One region of the Trichococcus sp. TS_SC_9 genome, then DNA from elsewhere that is predicted to be linked to it. Evidence: riboswitches for the same ligand, from Rfam matches in the RefSeq annotation. Region 1 holds a riboswitch; each other region holds the start of a gene.
What was found. A riboswitch is a leader RNA that binds a small molecule or an ion and turns the genes downstream of it on or off. The one in region 1 is predicted to bind lysine.

Region 1 (3,277 bases):
CTGCTTGTCGGAGGTGAGCATCTGTATGCGGTCCTGTCCTCCGGCGAAACACCCCTCACCGGAGGACGGCAATCGTTATGTGCCTCGAAAGAAAAAAGCACCCTGGTGAGGGTGCTTTTTGGTTGTATATTTTGTGTTCGGTAACTTGACTGTTGGCTTTTAGCCCTTCAGCCCTTCCTTTTCCAGGATCAGGTCATAGCAAGCGATTCCCTGCAGCAGCACCTTCTCGTCGAAGTTGAAGCGGCTGCTGTGGAGCGGGTGCGTCCAACCCATGTCGGGACGGCCGGTCCCGAGCAGGATGAAGGCACCGCGGATGCTCTCTTGGTAGAAAGCGAAGTCCTCGGCCAACATCAATGGTTTGACGACTTCGTAGGCATCTGCCGGCAACGCGTCCATCAACGTGCCGATCATTTCCGCATCGTTCGTGACTTCTGGATAGAAATCGCGGATATCCAACGTGCAGATGACGCCGCTCATGCGCTCGATGCCTGCACAGATATCGGCAAGGCGCTCCTTGATGGATGCATAGACCGCCTTATCGTAGCTCCGGATCGTCCCGGTCATCTCGGCTTTTCCGGCCACGATATTGCGGGCTTCCCCGGCATGGAGCGTGCCGATGTTCACGACAGCTGGTTGCAAGGGATCAAGATCGCGGGCCAGAATGTTCTGGACCGAGAGCAGGATCTGTGCGGCGGCAATCAAGGCATCCTTGCCGAAGTGCGGCTGCCCGGCATGCGAGCTGACGCCCTCAAGCGTGATGTCGAATTCGCCGTTGCGCGCCATCAATGGTCCCTTTGCCAAGCCGAGAATGCCTTCAGGGAGACTCGGATACAGGTGGTAACCGTAGATTTTTTTGACCTGCAGCTCCTGAAGAATGCCGGAGTCCATGATCCATTTCGCGCCACCCGGGCCTTCTTCAGCCGGCTGGAAGACCAAAACGACGGACTTTTCCAAAATCGGCAGGGACTTCAGGTATTTTGCGAAACCCAACAATAAGGCCATGTGCCCATCGTGTCCGCACGCATGCATTTTGCCCGAATGAAGGGAAGCGAAATCCGCTCCTGTTTCCTCGGTTACTTCCAGGGCGTCCATGTCCGCACGGAAAGCGACAGCCTCTGGGAACTTGCCCTTCAGGACGGCTACCCAGCCCGTTTCGGCGGTGCTGATCGGTTCATAACCGAACGACACCAGCTTTTGGCGGACGTATTCCGAAGTCAACGGCAGATCGAAGCCAATCTCCGGAATCTGGTGGAGCTCCCTTCGGATCGTCTTCACCGTATCATATAATTCTGCAATTTGCATGCTGTTCACCTGGTCCCTCCGCGTTTAGTTATTAGTCTCTTAAGTCCGCCAACAATTTGGTTTTTTCGCTTGTCTGAGCGTCCTTCATCTTCACGATTTTAGCAGGGGATCCCGCAACAACCGCGTTAGCCGGTACGTCTTCCAATACGATTGCGCCTGCTGCGACAACAGCGCCTTCGCCGATGTGCACGCCTTCGATGATGACAGCGTTCGCGCCGACCAGAACACCGTCTTCGATGATGACTGGTGATTTCGATGGTGGCTCAAGGACGCCTGCAACCACTGCGCCTGCTCCGATGTGGCAATTTTTGCCGATTGTGCCGCGTGCGCCGACCACCGCGCCCATATCGATCATTGTGCCTTCGCCGATGATTGCGCCGATGTTGATGACCGCACCCATCATGATGACGGCACTCTTGCCGATTGTCACGTGATCACGGATGAATGAACCTGGCTCGATGCGCGCTTCAATTTTGGTAGTGTCCAACAACGGAATCGCAGAATTGCGTCTGTCGTATTCCATCACATGATCTTTGATCTTATCTTTGTTTTCTTCCAAGAAAGGATAGATCGCTGCAGCGTCGCCGAAGACTGTGTAGCTGTCTCCGTTTCCGAAGAATTTCAAGCCTTCGTAGGCAGGATTCTCGAAATCCCCTTTGATGTATAGTTTTATAGGTGTTTGCTTTTCGGCAGCTTTGATATATGCTGCGATTTCGTAAGCATCTGTCAATAATAGTTCGCTCATTTTGATGTTTCCTCCCGATCATTTTTTCTGTTCCAACATGCCCATTATAGCATGCTAGCCTGTGTTTGCCTTATGCGGCAGGCAGCCGTTTGTTGCTGAAATGCAAAAAAAATAGCGGTAAGCGAGTGCTTACGGCTACGGAGACCTGCATTCGCCCAACCAAGCTAAAGCGCAATCCATTGTCATCGGGCAACAACAATGGAACAGCCCCACATTTGTTCAACCTGGGTCCAGCATCTGCATGCTTCGGCGACCGTCCCTTTCCCTTGCGGTAATCTTGACCAGCCGCGACCTCTTTTTGCTTGGAGATTCATTTTATTTTTCTAATCGTACACTTATCCGCCAGAACTGTCAACCGCTCCGGGGCAGAAGCTGGATTCAACTTGGTCTCTAAGTGTTTTGGAGTTGCATGGCAAGGCGCGGGCTGGACTCCGGATCGGAAAGTGCTGGGCAGGATCGGCCACTCCTATGTGAAAACGCTCATCAAACTCGCGGATTTCTAATTTTCACCCAAGAGTACGCAACTTTGCATAGAAATACGTCTGCAATCGTGTTATGTTATTTTCATGATATTGGGCGTCAGCAATCGGCTGGCGCATGTTCGACTATACATTGATAAAGGATATTTCATCCGGAGGAGATAAATTATGAGCAGAGAAACGAACCGTTTTGTGAAGCAACTGAAGGGGTCGCCCATCCGCAACTTTGACGCGGCCATCAGCGACGTGAAGGATCTGATCCGTTTCACAATGGGGGAGCCAGATTTCGATACGCCGGATTTCATCAAGGCGGCGGCCGCAGAGGCTTTGAACCAGAATCAGACGCATTACGCCCCTTCCGCCGGTGTCCTTGAGACCCGCAAGGAAGTCGCGAAGTTCATGGAGCGGAAATACGGCCTGCATTACAACGCCGAGACCGACATCATCCTGACTGTCGGCGCAACGGAAGCGATCACTGCGTCGATGTTCGCGCTGATGAATCCGGGCGACAAAGTGATCATTCAATCGCCAGCCTTCCCGCAGTATGAATACGTTACGCATTTGGCTGGCGGCCAGAGCGTCAAAATCGACACATCCGAGACGGGTTTTCTGATCACACCAGAGGACCTGACGGCGGCGTTGGATGAGAATCCGGAAACGAAGATGGTCGTGCTTACCTATCCGAACAACCCGACCGGAGCCACTTACACGCAGGCGGAAGTCGAAGCCTTGGCCGATGTCGTCAGGAAAT
Region 2 (3,277 bases), 350 kb from region 1:
TCGGTACCCTCGAAGATGACGCCGCCGTTCACATCACGGTAATAGAGTTCCGCGTACCGCAGCATATAGAGGCTGTGCACCGTCGTCCAGGAGAGCACGATGCTGAACAGACCAAATCCGATCGTCCCGAAGCTGCGTACATGAGTCGTCAACATCAATGCGACGGCCCCGATGCTGATCAGACATGCCATCAGGACAAAAAAATCGATTGTCGAATATTGGATGTCCTCTTCTTGCGCAATCCGCTCCGTTTCCGTCCCATCATGCGGATGAAAATCCTTCCACAGCAAATACAACAAAATGATTGCGGCACTATCCCAACCGATCAAAGGGGCCAATTCCCAACGCAATAAGAATCCACCGCAAATACCGATACTTGTCCCGATCAATCCAGCAATCAGGAAGCGCGTTCTCTTTTTGCGCATATCCCTTCCCGCTTTCGTTTGATTGGAAATTAGATGGATTCTTTTCTTCATGGCTGTCCGCTCCCTGCTTTTTAGATCTAACTGTTCTTTCAGATGGTGATTTCGATGACGTTTTTTTCCGGGTCGAGGAACATGCTTTCATAGTAGCCATCTCCTGTGATGCGCGGCTGGCTTTTGCATGTGTACCCCGCTTTGATGAGCCTGTCCGTGAAATAATCGACGTTCTGTTTGTTGCCGACAGAAATGGCCAGATGCGCCCAGCCTAGCATATCAAGGGGATAGCGTTCATTGACATCCATCCTTTTCATAAGCTCCAAACGGGCCCCTCCTTCACGGAAAGTAATAAAATAAGATTGGAAGTCTTTTTCAGGATTCCGGTATAATTTATTGGCCTTTCCATCAAAAAAACGAACATAAAAATCGCGCATCAGCTCCAAATCGTCCACCCACACTGCAACATGTTCAATCTTCATCGCTATTCACGTCCTCTCATCATCCTTGCCGGTGCGCTGGAGATAATCTCTGCGCGGATGGCCTGCAAAAAAACATTCCGGAATCCCTTTCTGGACTTGCCTTAAAAGCGTTTCCTCAATTTGATTTTATCACATTGCCGGCGCATATGCGTTCCTTGAAGCATCCGGATGTTTACGGGAACGGTATGGGTTCGTCATCTCCGGCCAGGCGGTCCTCGCCGGAGATGCTGTTCCGTTTTATTGCTGTCCTCCGGAGAGACTGACCCGGCCGGAGGACAGCGCCGCTTACGATTCCCTTCTCCGGCGGGGCTTGCCTTCACCGGAGGTCATTGTGGTTGTCGGCCGCCTGCCCGCTGCGGCCTTGACTCCCTTAAACGTATGTGTCTTTTTTGCCATCTTTTTCAAAGGAATTTCTAAGCATCCACTCAGAATATGATTGACAGACTGATTTGTATTTGATAGTGTGGAAGTAACAAAATACGATTCGATGTGATGAAGAGGTCGCGGTTAACAATCAGTAAGGGATTCCCTGAAAGGTGTTGCTGCCGAAATACTCTGTATTGGGGCCAAGGTTGAACAAATCTGGCACTGTCGGACAAAGCCGCCCAGCTTTGTTCGGTGAGCTTCTCACGTTGGGGCAAATTGGTGGAATTCACTATATGGATGCAACGCTTCAGCTTAAGCAGCCTGTTTTGAACGACTATGAGACCATTTGCTCATAGTCGTTTTTTGTCTATTCATAAATAAAAAAAATTCAGGAGGAAGATAAGCATGGCTATTTTTGAAGGATCAGGCGTTGCGATTGTTACGCCGTTTAAAGACACGGAGAACCAAGAAATCAACTACGAGGTATTGGAAGAGCTGATCGAGTTCCATATCGCGAACGGCACAGATTCGATCATCATCGCAGGTACCACGGGGGAAGCTTCGACGCTGACGGATGAAGAACAACTTCATCTCATTCGTTTCACTGTCGAAAAAGTCAACGGCCGCATCCCGGTCATCGGTGGTGCTGGCAGCAATGACACGCGCCACGGAGTCGGATTGACGCGCGCGGTAGAGGCAACGGGTGTGGATGCGATCCTCAGCGTCACCCCTTATTACAACAAAACATCGCAAAAAGGCTTGATTGAGCATTACAAAGCCATCGCCAACAGCGTGAAAGTTCCGATCGTGCTTTACAATGTGCCGGGCCGCACCGGCCAGAACATTACTCCTGAGTCTCTTGTGGAGCTTGCCAAAATCGAGAACATCGTTTCATTGAAGGACGCTACCGGAAACTTCAGTCAGGCCGTGGACAATTTGAGTCTTTTGGGCGATCGTCTGGACATCTACTCCGGAAATGATGACACCATCATCCCATTGATGAGTTTGGGCGCAAAAGGCGTCATCTCTGTCCTTGCCAATATCGCACCGAAAGCTACATCGGAAATGACGCATGCCTTCCTGGATGGCGACATCAAGAAAGCTGCCGCGATGCAAGCCGAGTACAAAGAACTGATCGACTGCCTGTTCGTGGAGCCGAATCCGATTCCTGTAAAAGCCGGCATGCAACTGCTGGGCTTCAATGTCGGACCAATGCGTTTGCCGTTGACGGATGCCGATCAAGCGGTCATTGACCGTTTGGCCGCAGCCATGAAAAAAGTTGGATTGATCTAGACACAGTGCCAAAAACCGCCATCGGAATTTTATATTTCCGGTGGCGGTTTTATGTTTTTCAGAAAAGATGCAGCATATACTTGTTGAGCAATAAAATAATCAGTACAAGAAGCATAACGATGACAAAACCGATGGCTCGTTTCACATAAAACTCTCTCAACTTCATGGCTTTTCCTTCCTTGGCTTCTTAAGTGGGACATTTATTTCACGATTCCGAGTTTTTTGAAATGGGCTTTCGGAAAAGCGTTGATACCGATGCCGTTCGCATCCCCCAACTTGATCGTGCCTCCTGTGAACAGCGGACCGCCCTCATAGGCTTCGATTTTGTAGAACGACGGTCCAATGAGGTCGACCATCGTGATGCAGTTTTTGGCGGCTGCCAGATGGGCCGCTGCGCTGATCGAAATCTTGCTTTCCAGCATGCAGCCGATCATGCAGTCCACCCCGTTCGTTTCCGCTACGGCACAGATCTTGAGGGCCTCGTGGATCCCCCCGGTCTTCATCAGTTTGATATTGATGAGGTCGGCTGATTGTGTCTGGATGATGTGGTGGGCATCCTTCACAGAGAAGGCACTTTCGTCAGCCGCAATCGGTGTTTGGACGTGTTGCGTCACAAATTTCAGGCCGGCCAGATCGTGCGCCTTCACCGGCTGTTCCACTAGCTCTGCCTGCATGCCCTTATCCTCCAGCAAGCTGATGATGCGGACAGCCTGCTGGGGG
Region 3 (3,277 bases), 820 kb from region 1:
TATTCCCGGAAATCGATTTGGTCGTAAAGAACAATTCCGAAACGGATATGACGTTCAATACGGATGTATCTTTGATGTTGATGACGAATTCGTTCCCTGTAGCCGGCAGAATATTCCGGATTACTTGCGGCATGACGACATTCCGCATCGTTTGCAGATGATTCATCCCGATCGCTTGAGCAGCTTCGAATTGCCCTTTGTCGATGGATATGATCCCACCGCGGACAATTTCCGACATATAAGCACCCGTATTGACCGATACAATCAGCAACGCTGCAAAAATGCGGTTCATGTCGATATCAAATGCCAAAGCCGCCCCATAATAGATGACCATCGCTTGCACGATCATCGGCGTTCCTCGGAAAATTTCGATGTAGCATGACAGCAAAAAATTCACCACATTGTACGCGTGTTTTTTCCAGCCCGATTCCGCAACCGGGATCGTACGGATGACGCCGATCATAAGACCGATACCCAGTCCGATTACAGTTCCGATTAAAGCGATATATAATGTTGTCCATGCACCGGATAAAAACTGTCTCCAGTTTTCTTCGATGATTCGGATAACCCAACTAAACTCCATTTAATGTATGCCCCTTTTTGATATTCCGTCCGCCTTGATTATTCAGCTGACGGCTGGTTTTGGATTGCTTCATCCATCATTTGGATGCGTTCTTCTTCGGTGATGCCACTCAAAATCTCATTGATCTGATCTTTCAATTCACTTTCTTTAATCAAACCGATTGCGATTTCTGAATCAGCTGCGGACAATTCAAACGTATCCGCTTCATCCAATTCGATCATTTTGAATGCAGAATTGGCTGCTGAAGCGCTGATGGCTTCTGGACGTTCCGATACGTAAGCATCAATTGTACCTGACTCCAAAGCTACGCGCATGGAAGTGAAACTGTCCATTGCCGGTTGCTTTTGCACGCCTTCGATCTGATCGATGACGCCATAGTGCAATGTATTCAACTGTGCTGTGACTTTCGCATCCGCGAAGTCAGCTAAAGCTGTCGCATCTGCATAAGCGCCATCCGCTTTTACGACAATCACAAGTTCAGTCGTGTAGTAGGAATCCGAGAAATCAATCGCTTCTTTACGTTCCTCCGTTGGCGACATACCTGCAACGATAGCATCGATTTTGGATGAAACCAATGCCGGCACCAAGCCATCCCATTCCGTCTTGACGATGACCAGTTCTTTGCCTAATCCATCTGCCACTTTTTGTGCCATCTGAACATCATAGCCATTTGCATAACCATCAGCGCCGTCGATTTTCACAGCACCGTTGCTGTCGTCATTTTGTGTCCAGTTGAAAGGAGGATAGCCCGCTTCCATTCCAACCGTGAATGTTTCAGAATCCGCTGTACCATTAGCCGCGGATGAATCATCAGTGGCTCCGTTACCGCAACCCGCCAAAATAAACAAGCCTGTCAATGCCGCCATTGTTTTTTTCCATGTTTTTACTGTCATCTCTATTTCCTCCTAATGTATATAGTCCTTTTTAACTGCTCAAAAATAATAACAAATAACCCTTCTTATACGGCCGCTTTTTATCCACCTTTCTACCCATAGAGCGTCATAACAACGATAATTCAGTCCGTTTTTGTGCAAAAAAATAGACTATAAAGCAAAAGGCCCTATAATCCAGCTTCCTTCTGCCCGCAATACCGAAAGTACTCCACAAACGATTTTGGGCAAATCGTTCTGACAGTGTCAGGATTCTTAACCCTGACCCCAACACAGCAAACGCTGCATTTCGGCGAACACCCCTTTCAAACGGGCATTTTACTCTTGATGTTCGCAGCCTCTTCCATTATTGTATGATCGTATGACATTATTGTATGTTATTATACTGTACTGATTTTTAATTTGCAACAAAAAGCGCTTTGCCCCGCCATTTGAGCAGCCAATTCCATTGCCGTGCATCTTGGCGCGCCTTCCCTATTTTTCCCATTTCAAAAAACCGGTTTCGGATGCTATACTGACTGCAACAACCAAAGGGAGGAACTACTTCAATAATGCTTACTATTCTATTCGATTTGGACGATACTTTATACGACACAGCAAGTCCGTTTTTCCGAGCGTTGGAAAATTACCGCTTGGAGACCAGCTACAACGACGAAGCCACATTTGCTCTTTTCCGCGAGCATTGCGATACCGCCTTCGACCTGTTCTCCAACGGGAATCTGACGCTGGCCGAGTCCCACATTATGCGCACACAGCATACGTTTGCCGACTTGGGTCTTACGCTCACTACCGCAGAGGCCATGCACTTCCAGGAAACCTACCAAAAAAGGCAAGCAGAAATCACGTTAAGCCCAGGGATCGGGCAGCTGTTGAATGAGCTGAAAAGTCAGAACATTCCGATTGCGGTCTTCACAAACGGCCCTGAAAAGCACCAGATGAAAAAGTTTAACGCGTTGGGACTGGAGAGATGGGTGCCGCCAGTGCGCATCTTCATTTCCGAAAAAATCGGTTATCCAAAACCCCACGCAGCGGCTTTCGCGCATGTGCAGGAGGCTTTGGGAGCGAACCCTGATGAGCTGCTCTTCATCGGGGATACCTTCGAAACGGACATCATCGGCGGACAGACTGCTGGGTGGACATCGTTGTGGTACAACCATCGCCGGAAACCGGAAGATGAAAAAGTGGTGCTGGAGCCAACCTTCTATTCTGTAGCAGACATGCACCAAGCCATTCATGACAATATCTCAAAACGAAAGGAAATGTGACTTATGATCCAAACAAAATTAGCCATCATAGGTATCGGCCATGTCGGTTCGCAAGTATTGACCGACTGCAGCCACCTCAACCTATTTTCCGACATCGTCCTGATCGACAGCAATGAAGCAACGGCAAGAGGAGAAGCATTGGACCACCGCCATGCGCTGGCCGCCAGCTACCGGACAAACAGCAAAATCTATGCCGGCGACTATGCAGACTGCGCCGATGCGGACGTCATCATCATTTCCGCGGGCGTCAGCGAGAAGCCTCGCCCGGGCGAGGCGATGCCCCCAAGAGCATTGATGGGCAAAGAGAATGCCGTTGAAATTCGCAAGATCATGGCCAGCATCACCGAACATACAAAAGACGCCATCATCATCCTGATAACGAATCCGGTCGATACGATTACCTATATCGCCGAAAATGAGTTCGACTATCCGAAAGGCAAGATTTTCGGCACCGGAACGACTTTGGATACTTTCCGCTATCGTCAGATTGTTGCTGCCCACTATCAGGTCGATCCCAAGAACGTCAACGGCTATATCAT

Region 2: linked by a shared signal. The riboswitch ahead of dapA (4-hydroxy-tetrahydrodipicolinate synthase) and the one ahead of dapD (2,3,4,5-tetrahydropyridine-2,6-dicarboxylate N-acetyltransferase) in region 1 are both predicted to bind lysine.
Region 3: linked by a shared signal. The riboswitch ahead of AC0J5I_RS13925 (ABC transporter substrate-binding protein/permease) and the one ahead of dapD (2,3,4,5-tetrahydropyridine-2,6-dicarboxylate N-acetyltransferase) in region 1 are both predicted to bind lysine.

Annotation. Positions count from the first base shown of each region.
Region 1 covers NZ_CM149591.1:2,062,916-2,066,192, reverse strand. The annotation lists gene AC0J5I_RS09950 (M20 metallopeptidase family protein) at 160-1,302, opposite strand; gene dapD (2,3,4,5-tetrahydropyridine-2,6-dicarboxylate N-acetyltransferase) at 1,334-2,047, opposite strand; lysine riboswitch at 2,207-2,352, opposite strand; gene AC0J5I_RS09940 (aminotransferase class I/II-fold pyridoxal phosphate-dependent enzyme) at 2,695-3,277, shown strand, end outside.
Region 2 covers NZ_CM149591.1:1,709,614-1,712,890, reverse strand. The annotation lists gene AC0J5I_RS08355 (DUF1345 domain-containing protein) at 1-476, opposite strand, end outside; gene AC0J5I_RS08350 (VOC family protein) at 515-898, opposite strand; lysine riboswitch at 1,386-1,532, shown strand; gene dapA (4-hydroxy-tetrahydrodipicolinate synthase) at 1,670-2,557, shown strand; gene AC0J5I_RS08340 (dipeptide epimerase) at 2,758-3,277, opposite strand, start outside.
Region 3 covers NZ_CM149591.1:2,878,718-2,881,994, forward strand. The annotation lists partial or broken gene AC0J5I_RS13925 (ABC transporter substrate-binding protein/permease) at 1-1,476, opposite strand, end outside; lysine riboswitch at 1,670-1,824, opposite strand; gene AC0J5I_RS13930 (HAD family hydrolase) at 2,025-2,738, shown strand; gene AC0J5I_RS13935 (lactate/malate family dehydrogenase) at 2,742-3,277, shown strand, end outside.